Regions from separate parts of the Acidocella sp. C78 genome, predicted to be linked through region 1. Evidence: riboswitches for the same ligand, from Rfam matches in the RefSeq annotation. Region 1 holds a riboswitch; each other region holds the start of a gene.
The links. A riboswitch is a leader RNA that binds a small molecule or an ion and turns the genes downstream of it on or off. The one in region 1 is predicted to bind cobalamin.
Positions count from the first base shown of each region.

Region 2: another riboswitch for cobalamin. It lies ahead of ACIDOCELLA78_RS84750 (TonB-dependent siderophore receptor); the one in region 1 lies ahead of metE (5-methyltetrahydropteroyltriglutamate--homocysteine S-methyltransferase).
Region 3: another riboswitch for cobalamin. It lies ahead of ACIDOCELLA78_RS000000101065 (TonB-dependent siderophore receptor); the one in region 1 lies ahead of metE (5-methyltetrahydropteroyltriglutamate--homocysteine S-methyltransferase).
Region 4: another riboswitch for cobalamin. It lies ahead of metE (5-methyltetrahydropteroyltriglutamate--homocysteine S-methyltransferase); the one in region 1 lies ahead of metE (5-methyltetrahydropteroyltriglutamate--homocysteine S-methyltransferase).

Region 1 is NZ_CAJQZK010000097.1:10,092-15,373, reverse strand. It holds gene thrS (threonine--tRNA ligase) at 1-184, shown strand, start outside; gene ACIDOCELLA78_RS95625 (hypothetical protein) at 312-878, shown strand; gene ACIDOCELLA78_RS95620 (IclR family transcriptional regulator C-terminal domain-containing protein) at 913-1,734, opposite strand; gene ACIDOCELLA78_RS95615 (OsmC family protein) at 1,928-2,374, opposite strand; cobalamin riboswitch at 2,485-2,720, shown strand; gene metE (5-methyltetrahydropteroyltriglutamate--homocysteine S-methyltransferase) at 2,823-5,132, shown strand; gene araD (L-arabinonate dehydratase) at 5,278-5,282, shown strand, end outside.
Region 2 is NZ_CAJQZK010000064.1:98,814-104,095, forward strand. It holds gene ACIDOCELLA78_RS84745 (branched-chain amino acid ABC transporter substrate-binding protein) at 1-818, opposite strand, end outside; gene ACIDOCELLA78_RS84750 (TonB-dependent siderophore receptor) at 1,119-3,116, opposite strand; cobalamin riboswitch at 3,222-3,430, opposite strand; gene ACIDOCELLA78_RS84755 (haloacid dehalogenase type II) at 3,464-4,147, opposite strand; gene ACIDOCELLA78_RS84760 (glutathione S-transferase family protein) at 4,162-4,860, opposite strand; gene ACIDOCELLA78_RS84765 (TetR/AcrR family transcriptional regulator) at 4,944-5,282, opposite strand, start outside.
Region 3 is NZ_CAJQZK010000004.1:98,402-103,683, reverse strand. It holds gene ACIDOCELLA78_RS000000101075 (glutathione S-transferase family protein) at 11-709, shown strand; gene ACIDOCELLA78_RS000000101070 (haloacid dehalogenase type II) at 724-1,407, shown strand; cobalamin riboswitch at 1,441-1,649, shown strand; gene ACIDOCELLA78_RS000000101065 (TonB-dependent siderophore receptor) at 1,755-3,752, shown strand; gene ACIDOCELLA78_RS000000101060 (branched-chain amino acid ABC transporter substrate-binding protein) at 4,053-5,282, shown strand, end outside.
Region 4 is NZ_CAJQZK010000038.1:10,722-16,003, reverse strand. It holds gene thrS (threonine--tRNA ligase) at 1-814, shown strand, start outside; gene ACIDOCELLA78_RS000000111940 (hypothetical protein) at 942-1,508, shown strand; gene ACIDOCELLA78_RS000000111935 (IclR family transcriptional regulator C-terminal domain-containing protein) at 1,543-2,364, opposite strand; gene ACIDOCELLA78_RS000000111930 (OsmC family protein) at 2,558-3,004, opposite strand; cobalamin riboswitch at 3,115-3,350, shown strand; gene metE (5-methyltetrahydropteroyltriglutamate--homocysteine S-methyltransferase) at 3,453-5,282, shown strand, end outside.

The sequences.
Region 1 (5,282 bases):
CAACGCCAAGGTGCGCGACCTCTCGCTCGCTCTGGTGCCGAACATCCTCGTCGTCGGCCGCCGCGAGGCCGAGCAGCAAACCGTCTCGATCCGCCGCCTCGGCTCCGACAAGCAGGACAGCATGACCCTCGACGAGGCCATCGCCACCCTCAAGGCAGATGCCACCCCGCCCGACCTGCGCTAGTTTCCTGCGCTAGTTTTTTGCTCCTTTGTTGCTCCGCCCGCCCGTGCGGGACAGGCGACGCCCGAACGGGAGCAGCGGGGAGCAAAAACATTGCCCACCCCCGGGCAAATATGTTCTTGTTCCGTTCATGGATGTCGCCCGCCGCTTCCGCGCCTTGATCGACACGCTGTGCGACGCCGTCGCGCGGCGCGGCGCGGCCGGCGTCTTCGGCCCCGAGAGCGGCGCCCTCACCATCCTGCTCTGGACCCGCCTACGCCGCTACGCCACATTTTTGATCCGCCTCTGCGATAACCAGGTTTCTGCTCCGCGTCCGCGTCCCACTCGCCACCGCGAGCGCCGGCCGGTGGATCGCGCAAGGCTCGCCTTGCCCCGCCGCCCCGCCTGGCTGCTCGCGCCGGTCCCCGAGGCCGTCGCCGCCGCCGGCCAGCTCCGCGCCCTGCTCGCCGAACCCGAATTGCAGCGCCGCATCGCCGCCGATCCGCGCTTCGGCCGCATCCTCCGCCCGCTCTGCCGCACCCTCGGCCTCAAGCTCCCGGCCGCGCTCCGCCTGCCCCAGCGCCCGCGCAAGCGACGCCCCAAACCCGAAACCACACAAGCCCGCGCCGACGAGGCGGACGCGAAACTGCCGCGCCGCTTCCGCCCGCCCGCCTGGCTGCGCCGGCGCGAGCGCCCGCGCGGCCCGCCATGCTGGTAATCCGGTTCCGCCGCCCTTCAGCCGGCGTCCCCGCTCAGCCGAGCAGGGCGACCGCCCGCGCGCATTGCGCCGCCGCCTCGCGGATCGCGGGCACGATGCGGCGCATCACCTCGTCATGCGACACCCGCGCCACGTTGGTGGCGACATTGAGCGCCACCGCCTGCCGCGACCCCTTGCCCGGCACCGCGACCGCGACCGAGCGCAGGCCGAGTTCCAGCTCCTGGTCGTTGAGCGCGAATCCGTCCCGCCGCACCGCCGCCAGCCGGTCGAGCAGCAGCGCCGGGTCGGTGATGGTCGCCTGCGTGAAGCCCGGCAGCGTCCCGCGCCCATACCGCGCGCGCACCTCGTCGTCGCTCAGCGTCGCGAGCAGCGCCTGGCCCATCGAGGTCGCATGCGCCGGCAGCCTCGTGCCGACCCCGAGCGAGAGCGCCATCAGCCGCTGCGGCGCCGCCGACCGCGCGACATAGACGATGTCGGTCCCGTCCAGCACCGCCGCCGAGCTGGATTCGCCCAGCCGCTGGGTCAGCCCGGTCAGATAGGGTTCGATGAGTTCGGGAAAGCGCAGGCTGCCGAGATAGGCATAGCCCAGCTCCAGCACCCGCGGCGTGAGCGTGAACCACCGCTCGGTCTGCACCGCATAGCCGAGGTCGCACAGCGTGAGCAGAAACCGCCGCGCCGCCGAGCGCTGCAACCCGGTGACGCGGGCGGCGTCCGACAGCGTCATTTTCGGCCGCTCCGGCCCGAAGGCGCACAATATCGCCAGCCCGCGCGCGAAACTCTCCACGTGGTCGCGCGGGTTGGTCACGCTCGGGCGCGGCAGGGGCGATGCAACGGTCTCGTCTGGGGCACTGGGCATTCGTGCGTTCTGCGCACATGTCCCCTGCGGATGCAAGATGCCGGGGCGCGCGGGGCGAAAATCGTTAACCTGCCGCACGCGGAGCGCGAGCTTGCGGATTCCCCCCGCGCTTGTCCACAGGCTTATTCAGATTTCTGTGGACAACTCGCGCGAAGCCAGGCTCGTAACAAACTGATTTCGCTCCGTTGCCGCCTCAGCCCTTGACCCTCGCGCCGCTGCCGTCGGTCACGCTCACCTCGATCGGGATTCCGCGCGCGACCGAGGCGCCGACGGTGCAGAACTGCTCGAACTGGTCGAGAATCCGCTGCAAATGCCCGATCGTTCCCGCCTCGGCGGCGAAACCGATGGCGACATGGATCGCCTGCACCCGCAACCGCCGGGTCTCGTCGCGGTCCACCGTCGCCCGCGCGGTGGTGGTGATCGTCCCCGGCGTCTCGCGGAACTTGGTCATCGCGAAATGAAAGCTGGACGACATGCACGAGCCCACCGCCGCGAGCAGCAGCTGCACCGGCTCCGGCCCCGCCCCGCCGCCGAGCGGCGGCGGCTCGTCGGAGACCAGCGTCGGCAAGGCGCCGGCGAATGTGGTCTCGAACCGGAAATTCTCGATCTGCCGCAGGACGATCTCGTGCGTGTCGGCCATGGTCCATGTCTCCTTCTGTCCCCCCAATCTGCACCCGGCGCGCCGCCGCCGCCAGAGCGCCATCCGGCCACGCCCGACAGCCCGCCCTTGCCGCGCGCGGCCCAAGCCGGCATATCAGTCCGGTCACCGGTCCCGCGCGAGCGGGTGAAAAGGGAACATCGTGCGCTTCGGCCGGGCTTCATTGTCCCGGAAGCAAGTCGATGGCTGCCCCCGCAACTGTCAGCGGCGAGCCGGTGGTCCGTCCGCCCCGCAAGGGCGAGCCACTGAACCCGAACCGGTTTGGGAAGGCAGGGCCACCAGCGTCGAGCCGCGAGCCAGGAGACCTGCCGGTGTCGCACCAACCATGCTGCCGGGCGGGGTGCACCGGAAGCCGGAGCCGACCCATGACTGCACGTATCAGCGGCAGCGCCTGCCGCGCGCGTCCCCTCTCTCGCCAGGGAGAGAGCGCATGAGCATCGCCACCAATCTCGGGTTTCCCCGCATCGGCCGCCGGCGCGAGCTGAAAGCGGCGCTTGAGGCGCATTGGGCGGGCGAGCTGTCCGAAACCGCCCTGCGCGATGCCGCGAGGGCGCTGCGCGCCGAGTCCCAGGCGCTGCAACAGGGGCTGGGCATCGGCCACATCCCCTCCAACGACGCCCCGCTCTACGACCATGTGCTCGATACCGCCTGCATGTTCGGCGCCATCCCGCCGGGCTATGGCTGGCGCGGGGGGGAGGTGTCGCTCGCGACCTATTTCGCCCTCGCCCGCGGCGCCGGCGGGCACGATGCGCCGTCCGGCCTGCCCGCGCTCGAAATGACCAAGTGGTTCGACACGAATTATCACTACCTCGTGCCCCGTCTGTCCGCCGGGCAGCGCTTCACCCTTACCGCCAACCGCCCGCTGGAGCAGTTCCGCGAGGCGCTGGCCGGCCACCGCCGCACCCGGCCGGTGCTGCTCGGCCCGGTCTCGTTCCTGCTGCTCGCCAAGACCGATGACGGCTCCGACCCGCTCGACCTGCTCGCCCGCCTGCTGCCCTGCTACGCGCAGGTGCTGGCGGAACTGGCCGCCGAGGGCTGCGCCTGGGTGCAGATGGACGAGCCGGTTCTGGCACTCGACCTCTCGGGGCGGGCCCGTGCGGCGCTGACCCTTGCCTATGAAACCCTCGCCCGCGGCGCCACGCCGCGCCTGCTGCTCGCGAGCTATTTCGCGCCGATGGCCGACAACCTGCCCACGGCGCTCGCTTTGCCGGTCGCCGGCCTGCATCTCGACCTCGTGCGCGGCCGCGCCGATCTCGCGCCCACCCTCGCTGCGATCGGCCCGGCGCGCCATCTCTCGCTCGGCCTGATCGACGGGCGGAATGTCTGGCGGGCGGATCTGCGCGCCGCCCTCGCCACCGCGCGCGAGGCGGTGCGCGCGCTCGGCGGCACCGAGCGGCTGATGATCGCGCCGAGTTGCAGCCTGCTGCATGTGCCGGTCGATCTCGCGCAGGAAGACCGGCTCGACCCGGCGATCCGCCCGTGGCTCGCCTTCGCCACCCAGAAACTCGCCGAGATCGCCACCATCGCCCGCGGCCTCGACGAGGGCGAGAGCGCGATCGCCGAGGCGCTGGAGATCGCCGATGCGGCCCGCCGCAGCCGCGCCGAAAGCGCCCGCGTCCACCGGCCGGACGTCGCCGCCCGGCTGCTCACCGCGACAGCGGCGATGGAATCCCGCGCGCTGCCGCACGCCTCGCGGCGGGCCTTGCAGCGCCAGCGCCTCGACCTGCCCGCCTTCCCGACCACGACGATCGGCTCGCTGCCACAAACCGCCGGCGTGCGCCGGACCCGGGCGGCGCACGCCCGCGGCGAGATCAGCGCCGCCGCATACGATGAAGCGATCGCGACCTGGACCGAGGATGCGATCCGCGTGCAGGAACGGATCGGGCTCGACGTGCTGGTGCATGGCGAATTCGAGCGCAACGACATGGTCAAGTATTTCGGCGAGCAGCTCGACGGCTTCGCCTTCACCCGGCATGGCTGGGTGCAGTCCTATGGTAGCCGCTGCGTCGCCCCGCCGATCATCTGGGGCGATGTCGCGCGGCCCCGGCCGATGACGGTGCGCTGGGCGCGCCACGCCCAGTCGCTCACCGCCCGCCCGGTGAAGGGGATGCTGACCGGGCCGGTGACGATGCTGCAATGGTCGTTCGTCCGCGACGACCTGCCGCGCGAGGCCGTCTGCCGCCAGATCGCGCTGGCCCTGCGCGACGAGGTGGCCGATCTCGATGCCGCCGGCCTGCCCATCATCCAGGTGGACGAGCCGGCCCTGCGCGAGGGCCTGCCGCTGCGCGACGCCGATCGCGGCGCCTATCTGCGCTGGGCGGTGTCCTGCTTCCGCCTCGCCACCGCCGCGGTCCGCGACGACACGGCGATCCACACCCACATGTGCTACGCCGAGTTCCACGACATCATGCCGGCCATCGCCGCCATGGACGCGGACGCGATCTCGATCGAGACCGCGCGCAGCCGGATGGACCTGCTGGAGGCCTTCGCCCGCGACGGCGCCCACGCCTATCCGGCCGAAATCGGCCCCGGCGTGTGGGACATCCACAGCCCGCGCGTTCCGCCCGAGGCGGAAATCCTCGCCCTGCTCCGCCTCGCCCGGGAAAAGCTGGCGGACGAGCAGCTCTGGGTGAACCCGGATTGCGGGCTCAAGACCCGCAACTGGCGCGAGGTGGTGCCGGCGCTGGAAAACCTGGTCGGCGCCGCGCGCCGGCTGCGGGCCGAGGCCGCGGCGGCGTGACGCCCGGCCGCCCTGCCGGCACGGCCACGCCGGCAGGGCGGGCTTGCATCCACTTGCAATGGCGGGCTTGCATCCCGCGCGCCGCGACTCCAGAAAAGTGCGAAGGCACCGCGCCGCGCGGCGCCGGCACGCGAGGAGAACGACGATGAC
Region 2 (5,282 bases), on a different contig from region 1:
ATGCCGTCGCCGCCGCCTTTGATCACGTGCGGAATGATCTGGTAGCTCTGCTTCACCAGTTTCACGCCGGCCTGCATCGTGCCGCCGTAATAGAGCGAGGCTGGCTTGGTCGCGGCGATCTTGGTGAGCACGGCGGAATAGTCGGCGGCCTTGGGGTCGAGCCGATCGCGGCCGAGGACCTTCATGCCCTTCTTGCGCGCCTGGGCCTCGAAGGCGTTGGCGAGGCCGACGCCATAGGCGCCGCTGTCATCGAGGAGGTAGACGCTTTTCGCCTTCAGCACCTCGGCGTAGAAATTCGCCATGTTCGGGCCCTGATAGGCATCGGTCGTCACGGTGCGGAAATAGATCGGCTTGCCGCCCGGATCGAACTCGCCGGCATAGGTCGGGCTGGTGATGTCCGGCGCGGTGGAGGAGGGGGTGATGGTCGCGAGACTGGCCATCGAAAGGATCGGCGCCATCGCTTTGCCCGAGCCGCTCATCTCGGGGCCGACATTGGCGAGAACGGTGCGCGTGCCCGCCAGCTTGCGCGCGTTGGTGGCGGCCTGCGCCGGGTCGTACTGGCCGGCGGTCGCTGTGGCGTTGTTCAGGATCATCGGCTCAAGCCGGATGTCGCCCAGTTCGCCGCTCTGGTTGGCCAGCTTGATGGCGAGTTGCGCGCCGTGCAGGATCAGGTGCGCGGCCTCGGCATCGGCACCGGTCAGGGGAAGCGTAATCCCAAGGTGATAGACCTTGTCCGCCGCACGGGCGATGGGGCTTGCCGAAGCGAGGAGAACCGAGCCTGCCGCTCCTCGAAGAGCATTGCGCCTTGAAAGTACCATTCGTCCCGTCCTTCTTGCTTTTGTGATATAGCTGCCATGCGTAAAGTAAACGGCTGATGGATGAAGGCAAGCGATTTTTTTGGAAGGGCCACATCACGACAGGACGTGGAGCGAGCAAAAAAAATGGCGGCCACAAGGCCGCCAAGTTTAGGGAGGAAACGTCCAAGAAAGCAAACAACGTGTTGTTTGCTGCATCGCACTATATGTCGGTTGCCCTGCCTGTTTCAAGTTTTTTGTGCATCGCAACATATGCCTTTCACGAATATGTCGTATGCGGCGCGCCGAGCCGGGATGCGGACATCATCCGCCGATCGTGCCTCTCAGGCCGAAGAGGAAGTTCTGGCCGGGGATTTGCACGCCGTTTGCCGGCTCGAAGGGCGAGTTGGTCAGGTTGCGGCCGATCGCGAAGAGGGTGAGCGCGCGGCTAACCCGGTAGTTGACCGCGAGATTGGCGATCGTGCCGGGCCGGGCAAGGCCGATCCCGGCCGGATAGCCGGAATTGGCGTAGAGGTAATCGGAGAAACGGCCGACATAGCGGATGGCGGGTTCGATCGACAGCGCCGGGATGGGACGGATCGAGACGGTGAGCGATCCGGCGTTTTCCGGCCGGCGCAGGAGGGCGGCGCCCGTCGCAACATCACGGGCGATGGTGCGGGTGTAGTCGATCTGGCCGGAGAGCCAGGGCGCCGGCGCGAAGCCGATGCCGGCCTCGACGCCGTGAATGCGGGCGCGGGCGACGTTTTCCTCCGTGCTGGTGCCGTCGGGCAGCGATGTGTACTGGAACAGGTTCGAGATGTCCTGATGGAAATAGCTCATCCGCAGCGTGACCGCGTCGGCCATGCCGAAGGCGGGCAGGACGGTCTCGAAACCAAACCGGTAGCCGATCGAGTGTTCGGGGTGGAGGTTCGGGTTACCGTGATAGCCATAACTGTCGATGCCGTGCAGGTCGTAGAGTGAGGGGGCGAGAAAGCCGCTGCCCGCCGAGGCTTTCAACCGTGTGTCGATGGCGGGCAGCGCGAGGACGAGGCCGCCGCGCTCGGTGACCACGGTGCCGTAGCCGCTGACCGAATCCGCACGGATGGCGCCCTGCACCGAAAGGCGGCGCGCCACGGTGGTCTGCGCGCCGAGATGCGCGGCGGTGGTGGATTGCGAGGCGTCGAGGCTCGCCAGATAGGGAAATCCGAAAAAATTCTCGTTGAGGTTCTCGATTGCGGTGTCGTGAATGCTTTCAATGCCGGCCACGAGGTCCGACCCTGCCAAAGGCCCGAAATCGGGAAGACGGACCACGTTGTTCCATTGGATCACTGTGCGGTCGCCGCGATAGCCGCTGTCGCCGGCATACTGATTGGGGTCGGCGGGGTCGAACAAGGTGAGGTAGCGGCGGTCGTCCTGGACATGGGCGATGTCGAGCGCGGTGGTCAGCCGGTTGTCGAACAGGTGGGATTTCACCCCGAAGCGAACAAAAACGTTGGAATCGTAGCTGTTTTCATAGGGATCATCGAAGATCGGGTAGCCGAGATCGGGATACTGGCTGCCGGTCTGCCGGGCGCGGACGATCACCGAGATCCGCGTGCCGGCGATGGGCGTGTAGCCGAGATTGACGGCGCCAAGCTTGTAGCGGAACGGATCGCGATGCCCGGCATAGACGGCAAGGCGCCGCGCCGTCGCGTCGAACCCGGCCTGCTCGATGAGCGAACCGGTGATTGCGTAATCAAACTTCCCGCTCCGGCCGGAAAGTGTAACACTGCCTTCGCCCTGGCCGGGAAAGCCGCCGGCAATGTCGTAATCGACATGCGGCGCGCCGTGCCCGCGCTTGCTGATCAGGTTGATGACACCGCCGATCGCGCCCGAACCGTAGAGGCCCGACATCGGGCCGCGGACCACGACGATCCGTGCGATATCGCCAATGCCGGGATTGCCGAAATTGAACGCGCCGTTGGCCACCGAGGGGTCGTTGACCGGCACGCCATCGCGCAGCACCAGCACGTCCTCGGAATTCGTGCCGTCGATGAAGACCGAGGTCTGGGCCCCCGGCCCACCCAGTTGCACCACGTTCAGCCCGGGGACGGTGGCGAGCGCCTGGGCGATGGTGGATACACCGCGCCGGCGTAATTCGGCCGCGGTAATGACCGTGACCGATGCGGGGGTGTCGGCGATCGGTGTCCGCACATACGAGGCGGTCACCGTTTCGATCGGTACGGTGCCGGCGGGAAGCTGCTCGCTCTGGGCGTGCGCAGTGGCGAGCGCCCCGCACAAGGTCAGGGTGATCAAAGATATGTGTCGCGCGAAGTCGCGCATGAGGAGTCTCCGGTCCGGCGCCCGGCGGGGCGGGCGCTGCCATCAGGGCGACCGAAGGCTTCGGGACTTCACCCTTCGCTCCCGGTTCACCCCGCCCGGATGCGCGCGCATGGTCTCGGAACCGGCCGGTCTCCTGGCTCGCGGGTCATTGGCGCGTTCGGCCTTCTCGCGGGCGGTCTGTGCCGCCTCGCAATGGCCCGGATGAACGCGCCTCGCCGCTCACAGTTGCGGGGGCAGCCGCAGACGGGGCGAAACTTCGCCCTTCTGCGTTCCCGTTTCAGCCCTTGCGGGCCACCGGTTCCTGCTCTCAATCTAGCGCCGCCGTCCCGGCTGGCGCAAGCGGCGCCTCAGCCGAGGCCGAGCAGGCCGGGCAGGGCGGACAGATCGCCGATCATGGCGTCGGGCGTGCCCGGCAGCCGCTCCGCCGGCTGCTTCGCGCGGTTGCACCAGGCGACACGGAAGCCGAAGGCCGAGGCGCCGTAGGCATCCCAGCCATTGGATGAGACGAAGCAGACTTCCTTGCGCTCGACGCCGAGGCGCGCCGGCACCATCTGGTAGACGCGCGGATCGGTCTTGAACACGCCCACCGCCTCGACCGAAAGCACATGGTCAAGCTCGTCGCCAATCCCGGCATGGGCGATGGCCGCGGCGAGCATCGCGGGAGTGCCGTTGGAGAGGATCGCCGTGGCGATTCCTTTTGCCTTCAGCGTGCCCAGCGTCGCCTTTACCTCGGGATAGGCCGAGACGATACGATAGAGTGCGAGCAGCGACTCGCGCCGCTTCGGGTCGGCGAGGCCGGTCGCTTCCAGCGCGAAATCGAGCGCGTCGGCGGTGACGGTCTCGAAATCGGTGTAGAGGTTCTGTAGGCTGCGCAACCAGGTGTATTGCAGCTGCTTGTCCCGCCAGAGCGTCACCAGCGCGGCGCGCCGGTCATCCGGCACATCCGGACAGCGGGCGACGGCGGAGCCGAAATCGAACAGCGTGCCATAGGCGTCGAACACGCAGGCGCGGATACCCTCGATCGCGGACATTGGATGTCTCCCGTTCAGGCGGCGGCCGGCAGGCTGCGTGCCAGCCCGTCATAAGCGTCGAACATGCGGCCGCACCAGGCGTGCAGCGTGTCATCCTCGGCGAGGATCTTTACCGGGGTCGAGGCATGCGCCCAGAGGAAGGCGCTGAAGGCCACATGGTCCGCATAGTTCGGAGCGTCGCCGGCGAGGAATTTCTGATCGGCCAGCGTGCTGCGAAGCGGGCGCAACGTGGCGCGGAGCGCGGCGAGATTCTCCTCGCGCGCCGCCCGCAGCGCGCCCACCGTGGTGCCGAAAGCGGCCTCGCGCGTCGTGCGGAAATACTCGCGGTCGCCCTCGTGCAGAATGTCCACGAGGTCGGGCAGCACAACCTTCGCGATCGCGGGGTGTACCGCCTCGCTGGTCCACTGGTTCACGAAGCGGGCGAGGCCGCGGCCGGCGGCGCCGCCGAACAGGCTCGGACGATCCGGGTAGGCATCCTCAAGGTACAGGGCAATGGTCCAGCTGTCATGAACATGCCGGGTACCATCGACCAGCACGGGCACCTTGCCCTGGCCGGAAAATGCGATGGCGTCCTTTTCCATGAACCGCCAGACCACGGTCTCGCACGGCAGGCCCTTGTGGGCGAGCGCGAAGCGGGTGCGCCAGCAATTCGGGCTGAACCGGACGCGTTCGTCCGCGCCGGCGAGATCGTAAAGCTTCAGGGGGTCACGCATTCAGGCTCTCCTCAGGCGGCACTCCGCGTAGCAACGCCGCAAGGCCGGCGGAGACTGGCGGCGTGTCCGGGTGGTGCATGTGTTCATATGGATGTGGGCGCGGGCCTCGTGAGTCTGCTCACGGCGTCATCGACAAGGCGGTCCAGCCGGCCAGGATCGGGGTCGAGCCGCGCGAAAGTGCGCAGCGCGACAACGGTGCCCAACAGCAGCTCGGCCTGTGTGGCGGCGTTCATGCCGGCCGGCAAATGCCCGGCCTCCTGGGCGTGTTCAAGCCGTTCCTGGAAAAACCGCTGAACGTCGCCAAGACGCGTCGCGACGATCGTCCTCGCTTCAGGGGACAGGGGGCCGCCATCCATCGCCGTGTTCACCAGCAGGCAGCCGAGATGTAGCGGATCGTCCCGCGAAAGGTCGCGGATCTGGCC
Region 3 (5,282 bases), on a different contig from region 1:
GAGAGCCTGAATGCGTGACCCCCTGAAGCTTTACGATCTCGCCGGCGCGGACGAACGCGTCCGGTTCAGCCCGAATTGCTGGCGCACCCGCTTCGCGCTCGCCCACAAGGGCCTGCCGTGCGAGACCGTGGTCTGGCGGTTCATGGAAAAGGACGCCATCGCATTTTCCGGCCAGGGCAAGGTGCCCGTGCTGGTCGATGGTACCCGGCATGTTCATGACAGCTGGACCATTGCCCTGTACCTTGAGGATGCCTACCCGGATCGTCCGAGCCTGTTCGGCGGCGCCGCCGGCCGCGGCCTCGCCCGCTTCGTGAACCAGTGGACCAGCGAGGCGGTACACCCCGCGATCGCGAAGGTTGTGCTGCCCGACCTCGTGGACATTCTGCACGAGGGCGACCGCGAGTATTTCCGCACGACGCGCGAGGCCGCTTTCGGCACCACGGTGGGCGCGCTGCGGGCGGCGCGCGAGGAGAATCTCGCCGCGCTCCGCGCCACGTTGCGCCCGCTTCGCAGCACGCTGGCCGATCAGAAATTCCTCGCCGGCGACGCTCCGAACTATGCGGACCATGTGGCCTTCAGCGCCTTCCTCTGGGCGCATGCCTCGACCCCGGTAAAGATCCTCGCCGAGGATGACACGCTGCACGCCTGGTGCGGCCGCATGTTCGACGCTTATGACGGGCTGGCACGCAGCCTGCCGGCCGCCGCCTGAACGGGAGACATCCAATGTCCGCGATCGAGGGTATCCGCGCCTGCGTGTTCGACGCCTATGGCACGCTGTTCGATTTCGGCTCCGCCGTCGCCCGCTGTCCGGATGTGCCGGATGACCGGCGCGCCGCGCTGGTGACGCTCTGGCGGGACAAGCAGCTGCAATACACCTGGTTGCGCAGCCTACAGAACCTCTACACCGATTTCGAGACCGTCACCGCCGACGCGCTCGATTTCGCGCTGGAAGCGACCGGCCTCGCCGACCCGAAGCGGCGCGAGTCGCTGCTCGCACTCTATCGTATCGTCTCGGCCTATCCCGAGGTAAAGGCGACGCTGGGCACGCTGAAGGCAAAAGGAATCGCCACGGCGATCCTCTCCAACGGCACTCCCGCGATGCTCGCCGCGGCCATCGCCCATGCCGGGATTGGCGACGAGCTTGACCATGTGCTTTCGGTCGAGGCGGTGGGCGTGTTCAAGACCGATCCGCGCGTCTACCAGATGGTGCCGGCGCGCCTCGGCGTCGAGCGCAAGGAAGTCTGCTTCGTCTCATCCAATGGCTGGGATGCCTACGGCGCCTCGGCCTTCGGCTTCCGTGTCGCCTGGTGCAACCGCGCGAAGCAGCCGGCGGAGCGGCTGCCGGGCACGCCCGACGCCATGATCGGCGATCTGTCCGCCCTGCCCGGCCTGCTCGGCCTCGGCTGAGGCGCCGCTTGCGCCAGCCGGGACGGCGGCGCTAGATTGAGAGCAGGAACCGGTGGCCCGCAAGGGCTGAAACGGGAACGCAGAAGGGCGAAGTTTCGCCCCGTCTGCGGCTGCCCCCGCAACTGTGAGCGGCGAGGCGCGTTCATCCGGGCCATTGCGAGGCGGCACAGACCGCCCGCGAGAAGGCCGAACGCGCCAATGACCCGCGAGCCAGGAGACCGGCCGGTTCCGAGACCATGCGCGCGCATCCGGGCGGGGTGAACCGGGAGCGAAGGGTGAAGTCCCGAAGCCTTCGGTCGCCCTGATGGCAGCGCCCGCCCCGCCGGGCGCCGGACCGGAGACTCCTCATGCGCGACTTCGCGCGACACATATCTTTGATCACCCTGACCTTGTGCGGGGCGCTCGCCACTGCGCACGCCCAGAGCGAGCAGCTTCCCGCCGGCACCGTACCGATCGAAACGGTGACCGCCTCGTATGTGCGGACACCGATCGCCGACACCCCCGCATCGGTCACGGTCATTACCGCGGCCGAATTACGCCGGCGCGGTGTATCCACCATCGCCCAGGCGCTCGCCACCGTCCCCGGGCTGAACGTGGTGCAACTGGGTGGGCCGGGGGCCCAGACCTCGGTCTTCATCGACGGCACGAATTCCGAGGACGTGCTGGTGCTGCGCGATGGCGTGCCGGTCAACGACCCCTCGGTGGCCAACGGCGCGTTCAATTTCGGCAATCCCGGCATTGGCGATATCGCACGGATCGTCGTGGTCCGCGGCCCGATGTCGGGCCTCTACGGTTCGGGCGCGATCGGCGGTGTCATCAACCTGATCAGCAAGCGCGGGCACGGCGCGCCGCATGTCGATTACGACATTGCCGGCGGCTTTCCCGGCCAGGGCGAAGGCAGTGTTACACTTTCCGGCCGGAGCGGGAAGTTTGATTACGCAATCACCGGTTCGCTCATCGAGCAGGCCGGGTTCGACGCGACGGCGCGGCGCCTTGCCGTCTATGCCGGGCATCGCGATCCGTTCCGCTACAAGCTTGGCGCCGTCAATCTCGGCTACACGCCCATCGCCGGCACGCGGATCTCGGTGATCGTCCGCGCCCGGCAGACCGGCAGCCAGTATCCCGATCTCGGCTACCCGATCTTCGATGATCCCTATGAAAACAGCTACGATTCCAACGTTTTTGTTCGCTTCGGGGTGAAATCCCACCTGTTCGACAACCGGCTGACCACCGCGCTCGACATCGCCCATGTCCAGGACGACCGCCGCTACCTCACCTTGTTCGACCCCGCCGACCCCAATCAGTATGCCGGCGACAGCGGCTATCGCGGCGACCGCACAGTGATCCAATGGAACAACGTGGTCCGTCTTCCCGATTTCGGGCCTTTGGCAGGGTCGGACCTCGTGGCCGGCATTGAAAGCATTCACGACACCGCAATCGAGAACCTCAACGAGAATTTTTTCGGATTTCCCTATCTGGCGAGCCTCGACGCCTCGCAATCCACCACCGCCGCGCATCTCGGCGCGCAGACCACCGTGGCGCGCCGCCTTTCGGTGCAGGGCGCCATCCGTGCGGATTCGGTCAGCGGCTACGGCACCGTGGTCACCGAGCGCGGCGGCCTCGTCCTCGCGCTGCCCGCCATCGACACACGGTTGAAAGCCTCGGCGGGCAGCGGCTTTCTCGCCCCCTCACTCTACGACCTGCACGGCATCGACAGTTATGGCTATCACGGTAACCCGAACCTCCACCCCGAACACTCGATCGGCTACCGGTTTGGTTTCGAGACCGTCCTGCCCGCCTTCGGCATGGCCGACGCGGTCACGCTGCGGATGAGCTATTTCCATCAGGACATCTCGAACCTGTTCCAGTACACATCGCTGCCCGACGGCACCAGCACGGAGGAAAACGTCGCCCGCGCCCGCATTCACGGCGTCGAGGCCGGCATCGGCTTCGCGCCGGCGCCCTGGCTCTCCGGCCAGATCGACTACACCCGCACCATCGCCCGTGATGTTGCGACGGGCGCCGCCCTCCTGCGCCGGCCGGAAAACGCCGGATCGCTCACCGTCTCGATCCGTCCCATCCCGGCGCTGTCGATCGAACCCGCCATCCGCTATGTCGGCCGTTTCTCCGATTACCTCTACGCCAATTCCGGCTATCCGGCCGGGATCGGCCTTGCCCGGCCCGGCACGATCGCCAATCTCGCGGTCAACTACCGGGTTAGCCGCGCGCTCACCCTCTTCGCGATCGGCCGCAACCTGACCAACTCGCCCTTCGAGCCGGCAAACGGCGTGCAAATCCCCGGCCAGAACTTCCTCTTCGGCCTGAGAGGCACGATCGGCGGATGATGTCCGCATCCCGGCTCGGCGCGCCGCATACGACATATTCGTGAAAGGCATATGTTGCGATGCACAAAAAACTTGAAACAGGCAGGGCAACCGACATATAGTGCGATGCAGCAAACAACACGTTGTTTGCTTTCTTGGACGTTTCCTCCCTAAACTTGGCGGCCTTGTGGCCGCCATTTTTTTTGCTCGCTCCACGTCCTGTCGTGATGTGGCCCTTCCAAAAAAATCGCTTGCCTTCATCCATCAGCCGTTTACTTTACGCATGGCAGCTATATCACAAAAGCAAGAAGGACGGGACGAATGGTACTTTCAAGGCGCAATGCTCTTCGAGGAGCGGCAGGCTCGGTTCTCCTCGCTTCGGCAAGCCCCATCGCCCGTGCGGCGGACAAGGTCTATCACCTTGGGATTACGCTTCCCCTGACCGGTGCCGATGCCGAGGCCGCGCACCTGATCCTGCACGGCGCGCAACTCGCCATCAAGCTGGCCAACCAGAGCGGCGAACTGGGCGACATCCGGCTTGAGCCGATGATCCTGAACAACGCCACAGCGACCGCCGGCCAGTACGACCCGGCGCAGGCCGCCACCAACGCGCGCAAGCTGGCGGGCACGCGCACCGTTCTCGCCAATGTCGGCCCCGAGATGAGCGGCTCGGGCAAAGCGATGGCGCCGATCCTTTCGATGGCCAGTCTCGCGACCATCACCCCCTCCTCCACCGCGCCGGACATCACCAGCCCGACCTATGCCGGCGAGTTCGATCCGGGCGGCAAGCCGATCTATTTCCGCACCGTGACGACCGATGCCTATCAGGGCCCGAACATGGCGAATTTCTACGCCGAGGTGCTGAAGGCGAAAAGCGTCTACCTCCTCGATGACAGCGGCGCCTATGGCGTCGGCCTCGCCAACGCCTTCGAGGCCCAGGCGCGCAAGAAGGGCATGAAGGTCCTCGGCCGCGATCGGCTCGACCCCAAGGCCGCCGACTATTCCGCCGTGCTCACCAAGATCGCCGCGACCAAGCCAGCCTCGCTCTATTACGGCGGCACGATGCAGGCCGGCGTGAAACTGGTGAAGCAGAGCTACCAGATCATTCCGCACGTGATCAAAGGCGGCGGCGACGGCATTCTGAGCCCCGAGATGATGACGGCCGCCGGTTTTCCCGCCGCCGAGGGCTGGTATGGCACCAACGCCTCGCCGCATGTGGTCGATGACCCCAAACTCGCGAACTGGGTCGCGCTCTATACGAAAACCTACGGCGTCGCGCCGGACGACTACGCCATCACCGCCTACGACGCCGCCCTCGTCGCCATCGCCGGGATCAAGGCGGTGCAGAAGGCCGGCAAGCCGCTCACCGCCGCCACTGTGCGCGACGCGATCGCGAGCGTGCATGTCAACGGCTTGCAGGGGCCGATCAGCTTCGACAAGTATGGCGATATGACCAGCCATATCGTCGCCGTGTTCCAGTTCCACCAGGACAAGTCCGCCCCGCTCGGGGATCTGAACAAGCAGATGCGATACGTCGGCGTGGCACCGCAG
Region 4 (5,282 bases), on a different contig from region 1:
CGCGCTGCACGGCATCATGCGCGTCCGCGCCTTCGCCCAGGACGACGCGCACATCTTCTGCACCGAGGACCAGATCGCCGGCGAAACCGTCCGCTTCGTCGAAATGCTCCGCCGCGTCTACGCCGATTTCGGCTTCCCCGATTTCGCGGTGAAATTCGCCGACCGCCCGACCCCCCGCTCCGGGTCGGACGAGGTGTGGGACAAGGCCGAGGCCGCGCTCCGCTCGGCCTGCGAAACCGCCGGCGTCGCCTTCACCGTCAATCCCGGCGAGGGCGCCTTCTACGGCCCGAAACTCGAATTCGTCCTCCGCGACGCGATCGGGCGGGACTGGCAGTGCGGCACGCTCCAGGTCGATTTCGTCCTCCCCGAGCGGCTCGACGCCTCCTACGTCACCGCCGAATCCGGCCGCGCCCGCCCGGTCATGCTGCACCGCGCGATCGTGGGCAGTTTCGAGCGCTTCATCGGCATCCTGATCGAGAACTGCGCCGGCCGCTTCCCGCTCTGGCTCGCCCCCACCCAGGCGGCCGTCGCCAGCATCGTCACCGACGCCAACGACTATGCCGAGACGGTCGCGGCGAAACTCAAGGCCGCCGGCCTCGCCGTCGTCACCGACACCCGCAACGAGAAGATCAACGCCAAGGTGCGCGACCTCTCGCTCGCTCTGGTGCCGAACATCCTCGTCGTCGGCCGCCGCGAGGCCGAGCAGCAAACCGTCTCGATCCGCCGCCTCGGCTCCGACAAGCAGGACAGCATGACCCTCGACGAGGCCATCGCCACCCTCAAGGCAGATGCCACCCCGCCCGACCTGCGCTAGTTTCCTGCGCTAGTTTTTTGCTCCTTTGTTGCTCCGCCCGCCCGTGCGGGACAGGCGACGCCCGAACGGGAGCAGCGGGGAGCAAAAACATTGCCCACCCCCGGGCAAATATGTTCTTGTTCCGTTCATGGATGTCGCCCGCCGCTTCCGCGCCTTGATCGACACGCTGTGCGACGCCGTCGCGCGGCGCGGCGCGGCCGGCGTCTTCGGCCCCGAGAGCGGCGCCCTCACCATCCTGCTCTGGACCCGCCTACGCCGCTACGCCACATTTTTGATCCGCCTCTGCGATAACCAGGTTTCTGCTCCGCGTCCGCGTCCCACTCGCCACCGCGAGCGCCGGCCGGTGGATCGCGCAAGGCTCGCCTTGCCCCGCCGCCCCGCCTGGCTGCTCGCGCCGGTCCCCGAGGCCGTCGCCGCCGCCGGCCAGCTCCGCGCCCTGCTCGCCGAACCCGAATTGCAGCGCCGCATCGCCGCCGATCCGCGCTTCGGCCGCATCCTCCGCCCGCTCTGCCGCACCCTCGGCCTCAAGCTCCCGGCCGCGCTCCGCCTGCCCCAGCGCCCGCGCAAGCGACGCCCCAAACCCGAAACCACACAAGCCCGCGCCGACGAGGCGGACGCGAAACTGCCGCGCCGCTTCCGCCCGCCCGCCTGGCTGCGCCGGCGCGAGCGCCCGCGCGGCCCGCCATGCTGGTAATCCGGTTCCGCCGCCCTTCAGCCGGCGTCCCCGCTCAGCCGAGCAGGGCGACCGCCCGCGCGCATTGCGCCGCCGCCTCGCGGATCGCGGGCACGATGCGGCGCATCACCTCGTCATGCGACACCCGCGCCACGTTGGTGGCGACATTGAGCGCCACCGCCTGCCGCGACCCCTTGCCCGGCACCGCGACCGCGACCGAGCGCAGGCCGAGTTCCAGCTCCTGGTCGTTGAGCGCGAATCCGTCCCGCCGCACCGCCGCCAGCCGGTCGAGCAGCAGCGCCGGGTCGGTGATGGTCGCCTGCGTGAAGCCCGGCAGCGTCCCGCGCCCATACCGCGCGCGCACCTCGTCGTCGCTCAGCGTCGCGAGCAGCGCCTGGCCCATCGAGGTCGCATGCGCCGGCAGCCTCGTGCCGACCCCGAGCGAGAGCGCCATCAGCCGCTGCGGCGCCGCCGACCGCGCGACATAGACGATGTCGGTCCCGTCCAGCACCGCCGCCGAGCTGGATTCGCCCAGCCGCTGGGTCAGCCCGGTCAGATAGGGTTCGATGAGTTCGGGAAAGCGCAGGCTGCCGAGATAGGCATAGCCCAGCTCCAGCACCCGCGGCGTGAGCGTGAACCACCGCTCGGTCTGCACCGCATAGCCGAGGTCGCACAGCGTGAGCAGAAACCGCCGCGCCGCCGAGCGCTGCAACCCGGTGACGCGGGCGGCGTCCGACAGCGTCATTTTCGGCCGCTCCGGCCCGAAGGCGCACAATATCGCCAGCCCGCGCGCGAAACTCTCCACGTGGTCGCGCGGGTTGGTCACGCTCGGGCGCGGCAGGGGCGATGCAACGGTCTCGTCTGGGGCACTGGGCATTCGTGCGTTCTGCGCACATGTCCCCTGCGGATGCAAGATGCCGGGGCGCGCGGGGCGAAAATCGTTAACCTGCCGCACGCGGAGCGCGAGCTTGCGGATTCCCCCCGCGCTTGTCCACAGGCTTATTCAGATTTCTGTGGACAACTCGCGCGAAGCCAGGCTCGTAACAAACTGATTTCGCTCCGTTGCCGCCTCAGCCCTTGACCCTCGCGCCGCTGCCGTCGGTCACGCTCACCTCGATCGGGATTCCGCGCGCGACCGAGGCGCCGACGGTGCAGAACTGCTCGAACTGGTCGAGAATCCGCTGCAAATGCCCGATCGTTCCCGCCTCGGCGGCGAAACCGATGGCGACATGGATCGCCTGCACCCGCAACCGCCGGGTCTCGTCGCGGTCCACCGTCGCCCGCGCGGTGGTGGTGATCGTCCCCGGCGTCTCGCGGAACTTGGTCATCGCGAAATGAAAGCTGGACGACATGCACGAGCCCACCGCCGCGAGCAGCAGCTGCACCGGCTCCGGCCCCGCCCCGCCGCCGAGCGGCGGCGGCTCGTCGGAGACCAGCGTCGGCAAGGCGCCGGCGAATGTGGTCTCGAACCGGAAATTCTCGATCTGCCGCAGGACGATCTCGTGCGTGTCGGCCATGGTCCATGTCTCCTTCTGTCCCCCCAATCTGCACCCGGCGCGCCGCCGCCGCCAGAGCGCCATCCGGCCACGCCCGACAGCCCGCCCTTGCCGCGCGCGGCCCAAGCCGGCATATCAGTCCGGTCACCGGTCCCGCGCGAGCGGGTGAAAAGGGAACATCGTGCGCTTCGGCCGGGCTTCATTGTCCCGGAAGCAAGTCGATGGCTGCCCCCGCAACTGTCAGCGGCGAGCCGGTGGTCCGTCCGCCCCGCAAGGGCGAGCCACTGAACCCGAACCGGTTTGGGAAGGCAGGGCCACCAGCGTCGAGCCGCGAGCCAGGAGACCTGCCGGTGTCGCACCAACCATGCTGCCGGGCGGGGTGCACCGGAAGCCGGAGCCGACCCATGACTGCACGTATCAGCGGCAGCGCCTGCCGCGCGCGTCCCCTCTCTCGCCAGGGAGAGAGCGCATGAGCATCGCCACCAATCTCGGGTTTCCCCGCATCGGCCGCCGGCGCGAGCTGAAAGCGGCGCTTGAGGCGCATTGGGCGGGCGAGCTGTCCGAAACCGCCCTGCGCGATGCCGCGAGGGCGCTGCGCGCCGAGTCCCAGGCGCTGCAACAGGGGCTGGGCATCGGCCACATCCCCTCCAACGACGCCCCGCTCTACGACCATGTGCTCGATACCGCCTGCATGTTCGGCGCCATCCCGCCGGGCTATGGCTGGCGCGGGGGGGAGGTGTCGCTCGCGACCTATTTCGCCCTCGCCCGCGGCGCCGGCGGGCACGATGCGCCGTCCGGCCTGCCCGCGCTCGAAATGACCAAGTGGTTCGACACGAATTATCACTACCTCGTGCCCCGTCTGTCCGCCGGGCAGCGCTTCACCCTTACCGCCAACCGCCCGCTGGAGCAGTTCCGCGAGGCGCTGGCCGGCCACCGCCGCACCCGGCCGGTGCTGCTCGGCCCGGTCTCGTTCCTGCTGCTCGCCAAGACCGATGACGGCTCCGACCCGCTCGACCTGCTCGCCCGCCTGCTGCCCTGCTACGCGCAGGTGCTGGCGGAACTGGCCGCCGAGGGCTGCGCCTGGGTGCAGATGGACGAGCCGGTTCTGGCACTCGACCTCTCGGGGCGGGCCCGTGCGGCGCTGACCCTTGCCTATGAAACCCTCGCCCGCGGCGCCACGCCGCGCCTGCTGCTCGCGAGCTATTTCGCGCCGATGGCCGACAACCTGCCCACGGCGCTCGCTTTGCCGGTCGCCGGCCTGCATCTCGACCTCGTGCGCGGCCGCGCCGATCTCGCGCCCACCCTCGCTGCGATCGGCCCGGCGCGCCATCTCTCGCTCGGCCTGATCGACGGGCGGAATGTCTGGCGGGCGGATCTGCGCGCCGCCCTCGCCACCGCGCGCGAGGCGGTGCGCGCGCTCGGCGGCACCGAGCGGCTGATGATCGCGCCGAGTTGCAGCCTGCTGCATGTGCCGGTCGATCTCGCGCAGGAAGACCGGCTCGACCCGGCGATCCGCCCGTGGCTCGCCTTCGCCACCCAGAAACTCGCCGAGATCGCCACCATCGCCCGCGGCCTCGACGAGGGCGAGAGCGCGATCGCCGAGGCGCTGGAGATCGCCGATGCGGCCCGCCGCAGCCGCGCCGAAAGCGCCCGCGTCCACCGGCCGGACGTCGCCGCCCGGCTGCTCACCGCGACAGCGGCGATGGAATCCCGCGCGCTGCCGCACGCCTCGCGGCGGGCCTTGCAGCGCCAGCGCCTCGACCTGCCCGCCTTCCCGACCACGACGATCGGCTCGCTGCCACAAACCGCCGGCGTGCGCCGGACCCGGGCGGCGCACGCCCGCGGCGAGATCAGCGCCGCCGCATACGATGAAGCGATCGCGACCTGGACCGAGGATGCGATCCGCGTGCAGGAACGGATCGGGCTCGACGTGCTGGTGCATGGCGAATTCGAGCGCAACGACATGGTCAAGTATTTCGGCGAGCAGCTCGACGGCTTCGCCTTCACCCGGCATGGCTGGGTGCAGTCCTATGGTAGCCGCTGCGTCGCCCCGCCGATCATCTGGGGCGATGTCGCGCGGCCCCGGCCGATGACGGTGCGCTGGGCGCGCCACGCCCAGTCGCTCACCGCCCGCCCGGTGAAGGGGATGCTGACCGGGCCGGTGACGATGCTGCAATGGTCGTTCGTCCGCGACGACCTGCCGCGCGAGGCCGTCTGCCGCCAGATCGCGCTGGCCCTGCGCGACGAGGTGGCCGATCTCGATGCCGCCGGCCTGCCCATCATCCAGGTGGACGAGCCG